DNA from 3 places in the Variovorax sp. 05T418 genome. Region 3 is predicted to be linked to each of the others. Evidence: predicted binding sites of a transcription regulator. Region 3 holds the regulator's gene; each other region holds the start of a gene.
What was found. The regulator LexA, encoded in region 3, represses DNA repair genes until DNA is damaged. The targets are predictions, from matches to a motif close to ACTGTATNNNNATACAGT.
Positions count from the first base shown of each region.

Region 1: the regulator LexA is predicted to act here: its motif matches at 1,798-1,815, upstream of imuA (translesion DNA synthesis-associated protein ImuA).
Region 2: the regulator LexA is predicted to act here: its motif matches at 1,593-1,610, upstream of imuA (translesion DNA synthesis-associated protein ImuA).

Region 1 covers NZ_JBFTLJ010000010.1:274,745-279,020, reverse strand. Annotated here, with positions in the region: gene AC1DMS_RS21300 (dUTP diphosphatase) at 1-284, opposite strand, end outside; gene AC1DMS_RS21295 (SOS response-associated peptidase family protein) at 738-1,661, opposite strand; gene imuA (translesion DNA synthesis-associated protein ImuA) at 1,829-2,671, shown strand; gene AC1DMS_RS21285 (Y-family DNA polymerase) at 2,613-3,959, shown strand; gene AC1DMS_RS21280 (error-prone DNA polymerase) at 3,970-4,276, shown strand, end outside.
Region 2 covers NZ_JBFTLJ010000002.1:387,732-392,007, forward strand. Annotated here, with positions in the region: gene AC1DMS_RS05120 (Y-family DNA polymerase) at 1-804, opposite strand, end outside; gene imuA (translesion DNA synthesis-associated protein ImuA) at 773-1,579, opposite strand; gene AC1DMS_RS05130 (WD40/YVTN/BNR-like repeat-containing protein) at 1,697-3,193, opposite strand; gene AC1DMS_RS05135 (aldo/keto reductase) at 3,453-4,276, shown strand, end outside.
Region 3 covers NZ_JBFTLJ010000026.1:44,631-48,906, reverse strand. Annotated here, with positions in the region: gene adk (adenylate kinase) at 80-736, shown strand; gene AC1DMS_RS30525 (asparaginase) at 764-1,753, opposite strand; gene lexA (transcriptional repressor LexA) at 1,827-2,510, shown strand; gene AC1DMS_RS30515 (hypothetical protein) at 2,639-3,007, shown strand; gene AC1DMS_RS30510 (D-2-hydroxyacid dehydrogenase family protein) at 3,099-4,106, shown strand; gene AC1DMS_RS30505 (MFS transporter) at 4,111-4,276, shown strand, end outside.

The sequences.
Region 1 (4,276 bases), on a different contig from region 3:
GTTGCAGCGTCGTCCGCCGTCCCGTGCTGCTGCAGAAGCTCGCTCAACCCGAAGTGGAAGATGTCGACCAGCTCCAAGTGGACCTGGGGAATGTCTGGCGATTGATGCTTCCACCACTTCCAACCGATGTGGTCCACGAGCTCAGCGCACTCCGTCCAAATCGCCCGGAACCAGGCGTTGCTCGCATCGCGCCAATCGGGGCGAATCCTGCAGTTGATGCCGTCCTGAAGCTCGAGCATGGACTGCAGCCGGCTCCTCAGCGTGACCTCGCCTGCAGTACTCATATTGTTTCCTCAAGTGTTTTGCATTGATATCTTAAGTGAACCCGGGTCATGCAAGCCCCCGCCGCAACGCCGGATTCGCGGGGCATCGACCGCTCTGTCGTCCGGGGTGTAGAGCAACGGTGCCTTGGTGATTGTTCGACGGAAGCCAGTGCGGGCATCGCGTACCTACGTTCCCGGTTCAGCTTCAAAGCTGAGCGCCTGCGCTTTGCCAGCCTGCCCAAGGCCGTCGATTTCCGCTTCGGGTCGGGAGGAGTTCCAAGGCGCGCGGGCCATGACGGGTCATTGGCAGCCTGCTCGCAGGCTCCCGCGGGCAAATTCCGATCTCGAAGATAGAGCAGTCGTTGAGGGCGACGCGCATCGAATGACAGGTGACTGCCACCCCTGACCTTCAGGTGGCGACCGGCGAACGGCTCTGACCAGTCTGAAGCAACCATACGGTGGCTGCGCATGCCCTTATGCTGCCAGCCTGTGCTCGTAATACGGCCGCTCGCGGTCATCGAGGACGGCGTACGAGGCCTCCAGGTTCGCGCGATCGGGCCGCAGCCACGCATCGATGTTCTCCGGTTTGATGGGGATGATGCAGCGGTCGTGGCCCACCGCCGCAATCTCTGCCGGAGGTTCATCGGAAATGGCGGCGAACGAGAGCAGGTCGGGCTCGCCGGGCGCCGACCACGCGGACCAGAGGCATGCGACCAGCATGTCCTGCTGCGGCCGCGGTCTGAACTCGAGCACCACATCCTCGCCATCCCGCTTGACGTGCTCATAGAAGGCATTGACGACCATGATGCCGTGCGACCGGCCGAAGACGTCCTTCCAGAACCCTTCCAGGTTGTCGCGCCGGGCGTTGTAGGTGCCGGGATAGAGCGCATCGAACTTCGCGGGCTTGCCGGCGGGCCGGCACTGGTAGCGCATGGGCTTGACCACCCGCTGCCCGTCCTCCCAGATCATCACGGGGACATACACGCCCGGAAAGATCCGCGCATCGCGCGGTTCGAGTTCGACACGGTTCAGGTCCGCCAGCTTGCCCAGACCCCACTCGATCTTCGCCGTGGCGATCCGCACATCCTCCGCCGCCTTCTTGGTTTCTTTGACCTGGAGCTTGCGTTCGGCGTCGGCGAGACGCTTGCGCTGCTTGAAGAGATCCTGCTCGAGCGCCATGGCCTGTTCGGCATTGAAGGCGTCGATCAGGCCCTTGATCTCCCGCTCCTCGTCGGACTCCGGGCTCATGAACGCGGCGTCGACGGCCTTCGGAATCTTGATCCTGGGATTGCCCTGGCGCTCGTAGTACAGCTTGGCGAACGCGCGCAGCGACAGGACACCGCCGAACTGGCGGAAGAACCGCTTGTAGTCGGCGCGGATCTGGGCTGAGTAGCACATGCGTCCCATTGTGGCGGTGGTCCCGGCTTCGCCGGGCGGGGATTTTCCTTGGGAGTGGGGGGCAGTGGATTTCACAAAGCGGCATGGCCGGGACAAATTTGTAAACCTTCTTGCTCACTCGCTGTGCCGGATGGATACTGTTTATCCATACAGTATCTGGAGTCCTTGTGGCCATCCCCCTGTCATGGGCCGATGGCGATGAAGCGTCGTCGGCCCGCGAAAGTTCACCGCCGTCGGAGCGGCCGCGGCGCCCGGCCGTCGTGCTGCCGCACGCGGTCGAAGCGGCCGTCTGGCGCGGCGATGCGCTCGGCACCCCGGTCACTTCGGCCGTGAGCACAGGGTTCGAGCGCCTGGATGCCGAACTGCCGGGCGGCGGCTGGCCCTGCCAGTCCCTGACCGAAGTGCTGCAGGTCCAGCCCTCGGTGCTCGAATGGCGGCTGCTCGCGCCCGCCATGCGCACGCTGGTCGGGCAGGGCCGGCAGATCGTCGTCATCGGCCCGCCGAAGGCTCCGCACCTGCCGGGGCTGCGCCACCTCGGCCTCGACGAGCGCCACCTGGTCTGGATCGCCGCCGACAAGCCCGTCGAGCGCCTGTGGGCGACCGAGCAGCTCATCAAGGCCAATGCCGCCGGCATGCTCGTGAGCTGGCTGCCGCAGGCCCGCCAGGAGCAGATCCGTCGGCTGCAGGTCTGCGCCCAGGGCTGCGACGGACCCGTCATCCTGTGTCGGCCGGCCGCGGCCGAGCACGAGTCGTCGGCCGCCCCGCTGCGTCTGCAGGCGCGCTTCGGCGTCGACTGGGAGCTGCGCATCCACCTGCTCAAGCGCAAGGGGCCGCCGCACGAGGGGGAACTGACGCTCTCCTCGGTGCCCGGTGGCCTGGAGGCCATCCTCACGCCGCGCCTTCGCCACCCGAGCCGCCTGATCGCGGCGCGCCAATCCCGGGAGCTTTCCCATGCTGTGGGCAGCCCTTCTTCCCGACAGCCTGCCGGCCGACCCGCAGCCGCGCACTGAGGCGCTCGATGCCCTCGCGACGTGGTGCCTGCAATTCACGCCCCGCGTCGCGGTCCTCGAAGCGCTTCTGCCGTGCCCAGCGGTTGTCATGGAACTCGAACAGAGCGTGCGCCTGTTCGGCGGCAAGCGCCGGCTGGTCGAGCGCGTGCGCGAGGAATGCCCCGACCTCGGCGTGCGGCAGCTGAGCTGGGCGCCGACCAGCCTGGCCGCGCTCGCGGTGGCCCGGGCCGGCCTGTCGAACGGCTTCGCCAAGCCGCTTGTTCAGCTCCTCGACGCGCTGCCGATCGAAACCCTGACGCAGGTCGCCGCCCACCAGGCGACGCTCGCCCGTCTCGGCTGCCGGACCTTGGGCCAGGTGCGGGCCCTGCCGCGCGGCGGCCTGAGCCGCCGCTTCGATGCCCAGCTGCTCGCCACCCTCGACCAGGCCTACGGGCTGCGCCCGGAGACCTATCCCTGGGCGCAGCTGCCGGAGACCTTCCGCGCCAGGCTCGAGCTGATGGCGCGGGTCGAGCACGCGCCCGCCATGATGTTCGGTGCCCGCCGCCTGATGCTGCAGATGGCCGGCTGGCTCATGGCCCGGCGATCCGGCGTGACCGCGTTCACCTTGCGCTGGTGCCATGACGCGATGCGCGCCAGGACCGCCGGTGACGGCGGCGAGCTCACCGTGCGTACCGCGCAGGCCACGCGCGACACCGAACACCTGATGCGGCTGCTGGCCGAGCACCTGGGCAAAGTTGAGCTGCTGGCGCCCGTGGGCGACCTGGAGCTGCTGGCGACCGAAGTGCAGTCGCTGGAGGAGAAGAGCCTCTCGATGCTGCCCGAGGCCCGGCAGTCGGGCGAGAGCCTGGCGCTGGTGCTCGAGCGCATCGCAGCGCGGTTCGGGCCCGACCGCGTGCTGCGTCCGGTCATCCTCGAAGACCACCGGCTGGAGTGGATGTGCCGCTGGCGTCCGGCGCCCGAACCGGCGCCACGGGCGCGGTGCCGCACGGTCGACGTGCCGCAGCCGACCTTCATCCTGCCCAAGCCCTTGCGCCTCGCGACCCAGGCCAACCGTCCGATCTACCAGGGCGTGCTGCAGTTGCTCGCGGGTCCCCATCGCGTCGAGGGCGGATGGTGGGACCGCACGACGCAGGAAGGTGAAGAAGGTGAGGGCGGACAGGAGACCACGCGCCAGGCGAGCCGCGACTACTGGGTGGCCGTGAGCGAGCACGCCGGCGTGCTGTGGATCTTCCAGATGCGCCTGGCCCAGGACGAGACGGCGTGGTTCCTGCACGGCACCTTCGCCTGAGAGGCCTCCCGTGGACCTGCCCGATTACGCCGAGCTGCGGTGCGTGAGCAATTTCAGCTTCCTGCGCGGCGCGAGCCAGCCGGAGGAGCTTGTCGAGCGCGCGAAGCAGCTGGGCTACACGGCACTGGCCCTCACCGACGAATGCAGCCTGGCCGGTGTCGTGCGCGCGCATGTGGCGGCGAAGGACCATGGCCTGAAGCTGCTGATCGGTAGCCAGTTCCTCGTCGAGCCCGACGCAGAGTTCGACCCGGAGGCCGCGCCGTTCACGCTCACCGTGCTGGCCTGCGATCTGGAGGGCTACGGCAACCTCTCGGCGT
Region 2 (4,276 bases), on a different contig from region 3:
CGCGGGCGCCGCGAGCGTGGTGAGGGCGAGCTTTTCGGACAGCAGGCGGCGCAGGTGCGCCATGTCCTGCGTGGGCTCGGCCGTGCGCACGGTGACCTGCTGGTGCGGCGGCAGGTTCACGCCGTTGAAGCGCTTGAGGTCGAGCGTCCACTGCAGTTCGAGCGCACGCGCGCCGCGCTGGCGCGCACGCAGCCAGATCTGCAGCGCCGCGAGCAGGCGGTTGGCCGACCACATCAATTCGGGCGCGGTCTCGGCCAGCGCGGGCAGCTCCAGCTTCTGCTCGAACACATCGGGCAGCGTGAGCCAGTCGTGGCTTTCGGGGGAGAGGCCCCAGGCGGTGTCGAGCGCCTTGCGCAGTTCCGCGCCGAAGCGCCGCGTGAGGCCGCCGCGCGGCAGGGCCGCCACCTCGCCCCAGGTGCGGCAGCCCAGCCGCGCGAGCAGGTCGAGGTGGGGGTGCGCGGCCGTCAGCGTGTCCAGCGGCAGGCCGGCGGGAATGTCCTTGGGCCGGTTCTCGTTGCGTTCGAACAGGCGCAGCCGCGCCAGCGCGATGAGGCTGGTGGCGCCCTGCGCGCCGCGCATCACGGCACCGGGCGCGGGGTTCTCGTGGGCCAGCTGGCGCATCAGCGACGAGCGCCCGCCCCACAGGCGCTCGCAGGCCGAGACTTCGAGCATCAGCGCCTCGTCCTGCCAGGCGACGTGCGGCGTGTAGCGCAGCGCCCACCAGCCCAGCGCCTCGGGCGTGGGAAGCACCGGGGCATCGGGCGCGTCGGCATCAAGCGACCACCGCAATGCGATCCAGTGCATTCCCGTTTCCTTTCCACGCATCGATGCGCACCACGGTGGCCGACCCGGCGGCCTCGGCGGCCGGCGCCGTGCCCTGCTGCTGCAGCCGCAGCTTGCGGCGCAGCCGGGCGGCGGCCAGCAACGCGGCCATGCGCTCGTTGCGCGCGGGCAGCATCACGGGCGCGGCCAGCGGCGGTCCGCGCCGCTTGAGGATGCGCAGTTCGATCTGCGATGCATCGGCCTCGCAGCTTTCCACCTGGAGGCGCAGCCGCGCCGGCGATGCGCCCTGCGCGGCCGATGCGGGCCGGCACACGAAGAGCAGCACGTCGTGCTGGGCGGCCGCCAGCTGCAGCCGGCGCAGCTCGCCCACCCGGGCCTGCGGCAGCCAGGCCAGCACGGCGGACACGTCGGCGCAGCGCAGCGCCTGCTCGCAGGCCCACAGCCGCGCGGCCGGCGCATCGCTGCGCACCCACATCAGCGCCTCCACCGGCAGCCCCTGCGCCGCAAGCGCCGCCGCGCAGGGCTCGTAGGGCGCGCCGACCAGCACCACCGGCCCGCCGTGCGCCTGCACCGCCTGCGCCAGCGCGGGCAGCAGCAGGCGCCAGACATGCGCCTCGGGCGCAGCCTGCAGCAGTTCCGTCATGGCGCCGACCGGCCAGCCGCCGCCCGGCAGCTGCGCGTCGAGCGCGGCATGGCCGGTGGCAACCACCTGCGCATCGGCCAGGCCGAGCTCGTCGGCATGCCAGACGCCACGGCCCGCGGCAGCGGAAAAGGAGTCGAGGAAAGGGAGGCCCATGATTGAATCGTTAACTGTATTTTTATACAGTATTCCGATCCTCGCAAGGCAATGGAAATCCCGCCCTTCGAACGGTGGCCTATGCCCCGTGCGGCGCGCCTTCGCCCGGCGCCTGGCTCAGTTGTCCTTGACGATCTTCCAGCTCTTTCCTTCGTCCGTGGACCGCACGATCAGGTTTTCGGGCAGAAAGGCGATCAGAGAGCCATCGGCCCGGTCCACCATCATCTGGCGCACGGCGTAGGGATTCGTCATTCCCGGCGAGCTGCCGGTCTGTGACCAGCTCCTGCCGCCGTCCCGCGTGGTCATCAATCCCAGCTTTCCGGGCATCAGGCTGGGGGCGACAGGGCCCACCGCATATGCCGTCTGCCGGTCCTTGAAGGCGATCGTCACGACGAAACGGCTGGTGTCGAGATCGGCCCAGGTTTGCCCCCAATCGGGCGAAAGCAAGGTGGTTTTTGTCATCACCACCGTCTGGGACACCAGGGTGCCGTCGGGCAAGGCATTCACGTCGAGGGTGGAGCGACCATTGCTGGAGCGAAACAGCGTGCGGCCATCGGTGGCATGGAGGTCGCCGTTGGGCATCATCACGCCCGCGCGCTCCGGCTGGCCGAAGCTCATGCTGCGCTGCCATGGCACGTTGATCGAGCGGGAATCGGAAAACTCCCCGAGCTTTTGCCACACGCCGGCATCAAGATCCTTCGAGGCGTAGACGGTCCAGAGGCTGTCGCGGCGCGAGATCGCAACCACGCCCCCGTCGCGCATCGGCTGCGCCAGTTGGATAAGCCCGTCATCGGGCGGTACCAGGCTCTTCCAAGTCAACCCCTCGTCGGAAGAGTGGCGCAGAAGGCCTTCCTCGCCCGCTGCCAGCAGCCCGCCGCGGTAGGGGCGGACCGAGAGCACCTCGCGCCAGGAACCCACGTCGAGTTCCTTCCACCGGCTCTCTCCGCTCTTGCGCCACAGCACCTTCCCGAGCTTGCTGCCGGCCATGAATTCGCCGTCGGCCGTCTGCGTCAGGCCATGCCAGATGGACGCCAGGCGCTTGACCTGCGGCGCCAGCGCAGCGCGGCGGTCGAGATCGAGCGTGGGAACGAAGCCATGCTGCGGACGGCCGCGGGTCTGCGCCGCCAATGCGGGATACAAGGTCTCGAAGGTCTTCTGCAGCTCAGCCTCCGGTGGCACATAGGCAACGACAAAGCGCGTGCCCAGGCGCGGCTGGATCAACAGCGTTCCAAGCAGCGTGACTTCGCCGCGCACCACGTCGAAGCTGCCGAACTTCGCATCGATGGGATAGAAGTAGCTCATGTTGCCACTCGCACCGGTGATGCTCTTGATGATGTAGCGCCCGGGCGCGACCATGCCGCTGAACACAGCGGTGGTGTAGGTGGCCTTGCGCGTGCGCGTCAGCACCACGATGTCCCGCCCGGTCTGCTTTTCGCCGGACTCGAGCACGCGCTCGAGGCGCACGGCCGACAGCGTCTCCGCCGGGTCGGTCTCGCCAGGGCTGTTGGTAATCAGTTTCATGACCACCGCCCCCTCCTGCCCCGTGAGGGTCTGCTCGGGTGCGATCGGCGCAGCACTGCATGCAGCCAGCAGCAGTGCAGCCAGCAGCAGCACGAGCCCGTGCAGCAGGCGGGAGATGGAACGGGAGGTCGGATTCATAGATTGGCGATGGCCGGCGGTGCAGCTTGCGCACCGGCCGATGGTGTTCTTGTTGGAAGAGGCAGGCCCTCCGCCTGCGCGAAGCAGCGTAACATTGCGAAACATCCGCGGGCAAGCAATGGAAAGCGCGGTGTTGCATCGGCGCACGCGGTCGAAGCCTCGGTGCTATCGTTATCGCGGCTGCTCGCCCGACGCATGGCGACACCGCCCTTCCATGAAGAACTTCGGCCCGCCCGCTTTCTCGCCAGTTCCGTTTTTCGACGCGCGCTTGAACCGCGCACGCTTCCTGCAGCTTGTCGCAGTGCTGCCGATGACCTCCGCGATGACCGCGGTGGCACAACACCTGCCAGCCATCACGATGAACACCCGCCCCATTCCCTCCACGCAAGAAGCCCTGCCGGTGGTCGGCTGCGGCACCTGGATCGGCTTCGACCAGCGCCCCGGCAGCGACGAATACCAGCGCCTGCCCGGCGTGCTGGACGCGCTGTTCGCGGCCGGCGGCACGGTGATCGACAGCTCGCCGATGTACGGCCGCTCCGAGGAAACCACCGGCGAACTGCTGGCCGCCGCAGCGAAGCCGCGCGGGACCAAGCCCTTTCTCGCCACCAAGGTCTGGACCTCGGGCCGCGAGGCCGGCATCGCGCAGATGGAGCAGTCGTTCGCGCGGCTGCGCACCCAGCGCATGGACCTGATGCAGGTGCACAACCTGATGGACTGGAAGACCCACCTCGCCACGCTGCGCGGCTGGAAAGAGCAAGGCCGCGTGCGCTACCTCGGCATCACGCACTACGCGGCCTCGGCCTACCGCGAAGTCGAGGCCGTGCTGCGCGCCGAGAAGCTCGACTTCCTGCAGATCAACTATTCGCTCGACGCGCGCGAGGCCGAGGAGCGCCTGCTGCCGCTCGCGGCCGAGCGCGGCGTGGCGGTGATCGTCAACATGCCCTTCGGCGGCGGCGGCCTCTTGCGCCGGCTGCGCGGCAAGCCGCTGCCCGCCTGGGCCGGCGAGATCGGCTGCGCGAGCTGGGCGCAGGTGCTGCT
Region 3 (4,276 bases):
CTCGACGCAATTCCGCCTTGCCCCGCTCCCGGGCTGACGCTGGGCGCGACACAAGATCGAAGAACCCTCCGAGGACACCATGAGACTAATTTTGCTGGGCGCGCCCGGGGCGGGCAAAGGCACGCAAGCAGCCTTCATCTGCCAGAAATACGGCATTCCTCAGATTTCGACCGGCGACATGCTGCGCGCCGCCGTCAAGGCCGGCACCCCGCTCGGGCAGCAGGCCAAGGCCGTCATGGAGTCCGGCGGGCTCGTGAGCGACGACCTGATCATCAACCTTGTGAAGGAACGCATCGCGCAGCCCGATTGCGCCGGCGGTTTCCTGTTCGACGGCTTCCCGCGCACCATTCCGCAGGCCGACGCCATGAAGGCGGCCGGCGTCAAGCTCGACTACGTGCTCGAAATCGACGTGCCGTTCAGCGACATCATCGAACGCATGAGCGGCCGCCGCTCGCATCCTGCGTCGGGCCGTACCTACCACGTCAAGTTCAATCCGCCCAAGGTCGAAGGCAAGGACGACATCACGGGCGAAGACCTGATCCAGCGCAAGGACGACGAGGAAGAAACCGTGCGCAAGCGGCTCGAGGTCTACAGCCAGCAGACGCGTCCGCTGGTCGACTACTACTCGGCCTGGGCCAAGGCCGATCCGGCCTCGGCGCCGAAGTACCGCGCCATCCAGGGCGTGGGCAGCGTCGAAGAGATCAAGCAGCGCGCACTCGCGGCCCTCAGCAGCTGAATCTCGTCGGCTGCGCGCGGCCGCCGTTCAGGCGGCCACCGTTTCCATCAGTTCCAGCATCAGCGCGATGCGCGCCTTGACGGGCGTGAGCGCACCGGCGTCCCGCAGCGGATCGCCGGACTTCGGCAGGATGCGTCCGTTTGCGCAGCGGGTGGCACGCAGCACCGCCACGCCGGCATCCTGAGCCCGCAGCGCCGCAGCCTCCAGCGCATGGTGCACCGTGCCATTGCCGGTCGCGGCCACGACCAGCCCGCGAACCGGCTCGGCAACGCCCGATGCCCGCTCCTGCAGCAGCAGGTCGACGAGCGCGCCGCTTGCACCCGCATGGCTGGTGACGATCTCGACCCGGGGCCAGCGCACCGCCGCGCCTGCCTTTGGCTCAGGAATTTTCGGGACCGCGCCCATCGGCTGCGGCCAGTCGCGCAGGCGCCGCACTGCCCCCTCTTCCACATAGCCGACCGGCCCGGCATCGCCCGATGAAAACGCGTCGGGGCGGTAGGTGTGCACCTTCTGCACATCGAGCGCGCCGTGGATGGCACCCGCGCAGACCACCGTCACGCCGTGCGCCGCCGGCGTGGCCGCCACGGCGATGGCATCGCGCAGGTTCTGCGGACCGTCGGGCGAAAGCGAACTGGCCGGGCGCATGGCGCAGGTCAGCACCACGGGCTTGCCGGCCGCAAGCACCGCCTGGAGGAAGAAAGCCGTTTCCTCGATGGTGTCGGTGCCGTGCGTGATCACCACGCCCGCCACGTCGGCCTCGGCCAGCCAGGAGGCGCAGCGCCTGGCGAGCTGCAGCCAGACGTCGAAAGCCATGTCCTTGCTGTCGAGCTGCGCCACCTGCTCCGCCACGAGCGCCAGCCCTGCGGGCGCATCGATGCCGCCGAGCAGGTCCGCCACACCCACTTCTCCGGCGGTGTAGCCGATGTTGTCGGCACCGCTCGCGGCCCGGCCTGCGATGGTGCCGCCGGTGCCCAGGACCACGATGCGCCGCAGGCCGGAGGAAAGGGAATTAACCATGGGTTGCCAACTTTTAAAAACTGGTTAAAAATACAGGTACTGGATATTCAGCCAGTGCCGCAAGGAACCACATATGCAGTTCGCCGTGAAGCTTACCGCCCGCCAGCAGCAGATCCTGGACTTGATCCAGAGCGCCATCGCCCGTACCGGCGCGCCGCCTACGCGGGCCGAAATCGCCAATGAGCTGGGTTTCAAGTCGGCCAATGCCGCCGAGGAGCACCTGCAGGCCCTGGCCCGCAAGGGCGTGATCGAACTCGTGAGCGGCACTTCGCGCGGCATCCGGCTCAAGGGCGACGCGCTGCGTTCGCTCAACGAGTCGCGCCACCGCGAAGGCGGCCAGTTCTCCCTCTCGCTGCCCGGCATGTCGCAGCTCGCGCTGCCCCTCATCGGCCGTGTGGCGGCGGGCTCGCCAATCCTCGCGCAAGAGCACGTCGACCAGACCTACTACGTCGAGAACACGCTGTTCCAGCGCCAGCCCGACTACCTGCTCAAGGTGCGCGGCATGTCCATGCGCGATGCCGGCATCATGGACGGCGACCTGCTCGCGGTCCAGGCCACCAAGGAGGCGCGCAACGGCCAGATCGTGGTGGCACGCCTGGGCGACGAGGTCACGGTCAAGCGCCTCAAGCGCAACAAGCAGGTCATCGAGCTGCACGCTGAAAACCCCGACTACCCGACCATCGTGGTCCAGCCCGGCGAGCCCTTCGAGATCGAAGGCCTGGCGGTGGGCCTCATCCGCAACACCATGCTGATGTAGGCCGCGCGGCCTGCACCCCATCCGGCCGCAACAGGTGGCGGGCGTATGGCGCTTTGTCGCCATCACCCTGTTGCGTCCATTCAAAGAAATCCTGCCTGTGTTCAACCTCAGACTTTTTTGGAGTTCACATGGGAATCGCCCTCCTCGCCATCGCTGATTTGTGGATGCCGCTGCAATCGCTTGCAAGCCGGCTGCTGCCAGCGCGCCGCCCGGCCCGTCGCGACGCCGCCGGCACATCCGCCGGGTTGCGCTACGTCGCGGTCCGGCCGGCCTGCACGGCCCGCGCGCAGGCGGCAGCGCCCAGCGCAGCGCCGGCGCCCGTGCGGCCGCTGCGCGTCATCCGGGTGGTCGACGGCCGCCAAGGCGACAAACGCAGCACCAACCGCATGGTGATCTCGGGCCGCATGGCCGATGTCTGCGCCGAGCTCGACCGGCTGGCGGCACTCGAGGCGATGGAAGCCATCAGCCCCTCGCCCCGCTCCACCCAGCTGCACTGAACCCGTGCACCCCCGGTGACCGCTACCCGGGGTGGGTATCCAAACGTTCACACGCGCGCCATGCCAATGCTGCGAGGCACAATGGCACGCCATGAACATTGTGATCCTCGACGATTACCAGGACGCCGTGCGCAAGCTGCGCTGCGCCGCCAAGCTGGACGCGTATGCAGCCAAGGTCTACACCAACACGGTCAAGGGCATCGGGCAGCTCTCGGTGCGGCTGAAGGATGCCGACGTGATCGTGCTGATCCGCGAGCGCACCCACATCTCTCGCCAGCTGATCGAAAAGCTCCCCAAGCTCAAGCTCATTTCGCAGACCGGGCGCGTGGGCGGCCATATCGATGTCACGGCCTGCACGGAGCGCGGCGTGGCGGTGGCCGAGGGCACCGGCTCGCCGCAGGCGCCTGCCGAGCTGACCTGGGCACTGATCATGGCGGCCATGCGCCGCCTGCCGCAGTACATCAGCAACCTCAAGCACGGGGCCTGGCAGCAATCGGGGCTCAAGTCGGCCTCCATGCCGCCCAATTTCGGGCTGGGCTCGGTGCTCAAGGGCAAGACGCTCTGCATCTGGGGCTACGGCCGCATCGGCCAGCTGGTGGCGCGCTACGGACAGGCCTTCGGCATGCAGGTGGTGATCTGGGGGCGCGAGGCAAGCTGTGCCAAGGCACGCTCCGACGGCTTCCAGGTGGCGCAGAACCGCCACGAGTTCTTCGCCGCGGCCGACGTGCTGTCGGTGCATCTGCGGCTCAACGAGGAAACCACCGGTCTGGTCAAGCTCGAGGATCTTTCGCGCATGAAGCCGACCGCGCTCTTCGTCAACACCTCGCGCGCCGAACTGGTCGAGGCCGATGCGCTGCTTGCTGCGCTCAACCGCGGCCGGCCCGGACTGGCGGCGGTCGACGTGTTCGAGAGCGAGCCGCCGCTGCAGGGCCATGCGCTGCTGCGGCTGGAGAACTGCATCTGCACGCCGCACATCGGCTATGTCGAGCAGGACAGCTACGAAAGCTATTTCGGCCAGGCTTTCGACAATGTCGTGAGCTTCATCAAGGGCAACCCCACCAACATCGTGAACCCCGGCGCGCTGCAGGTTCGCCGGTGAATCCATGAGCCGCCGGGCCGCGCCCCGGGGCGCACTGTGGGCCTTGCTGGCCGGCAATTTCGTGATCGGCACGGGCGTGATGGTGGTGCCCGGCACGCTCAATGAAATCAGCGCGTCGCTGTCTGTCTCTGTGGCGACTGCGGGCCAGCTGATCACGGTGGCCGCGGTCG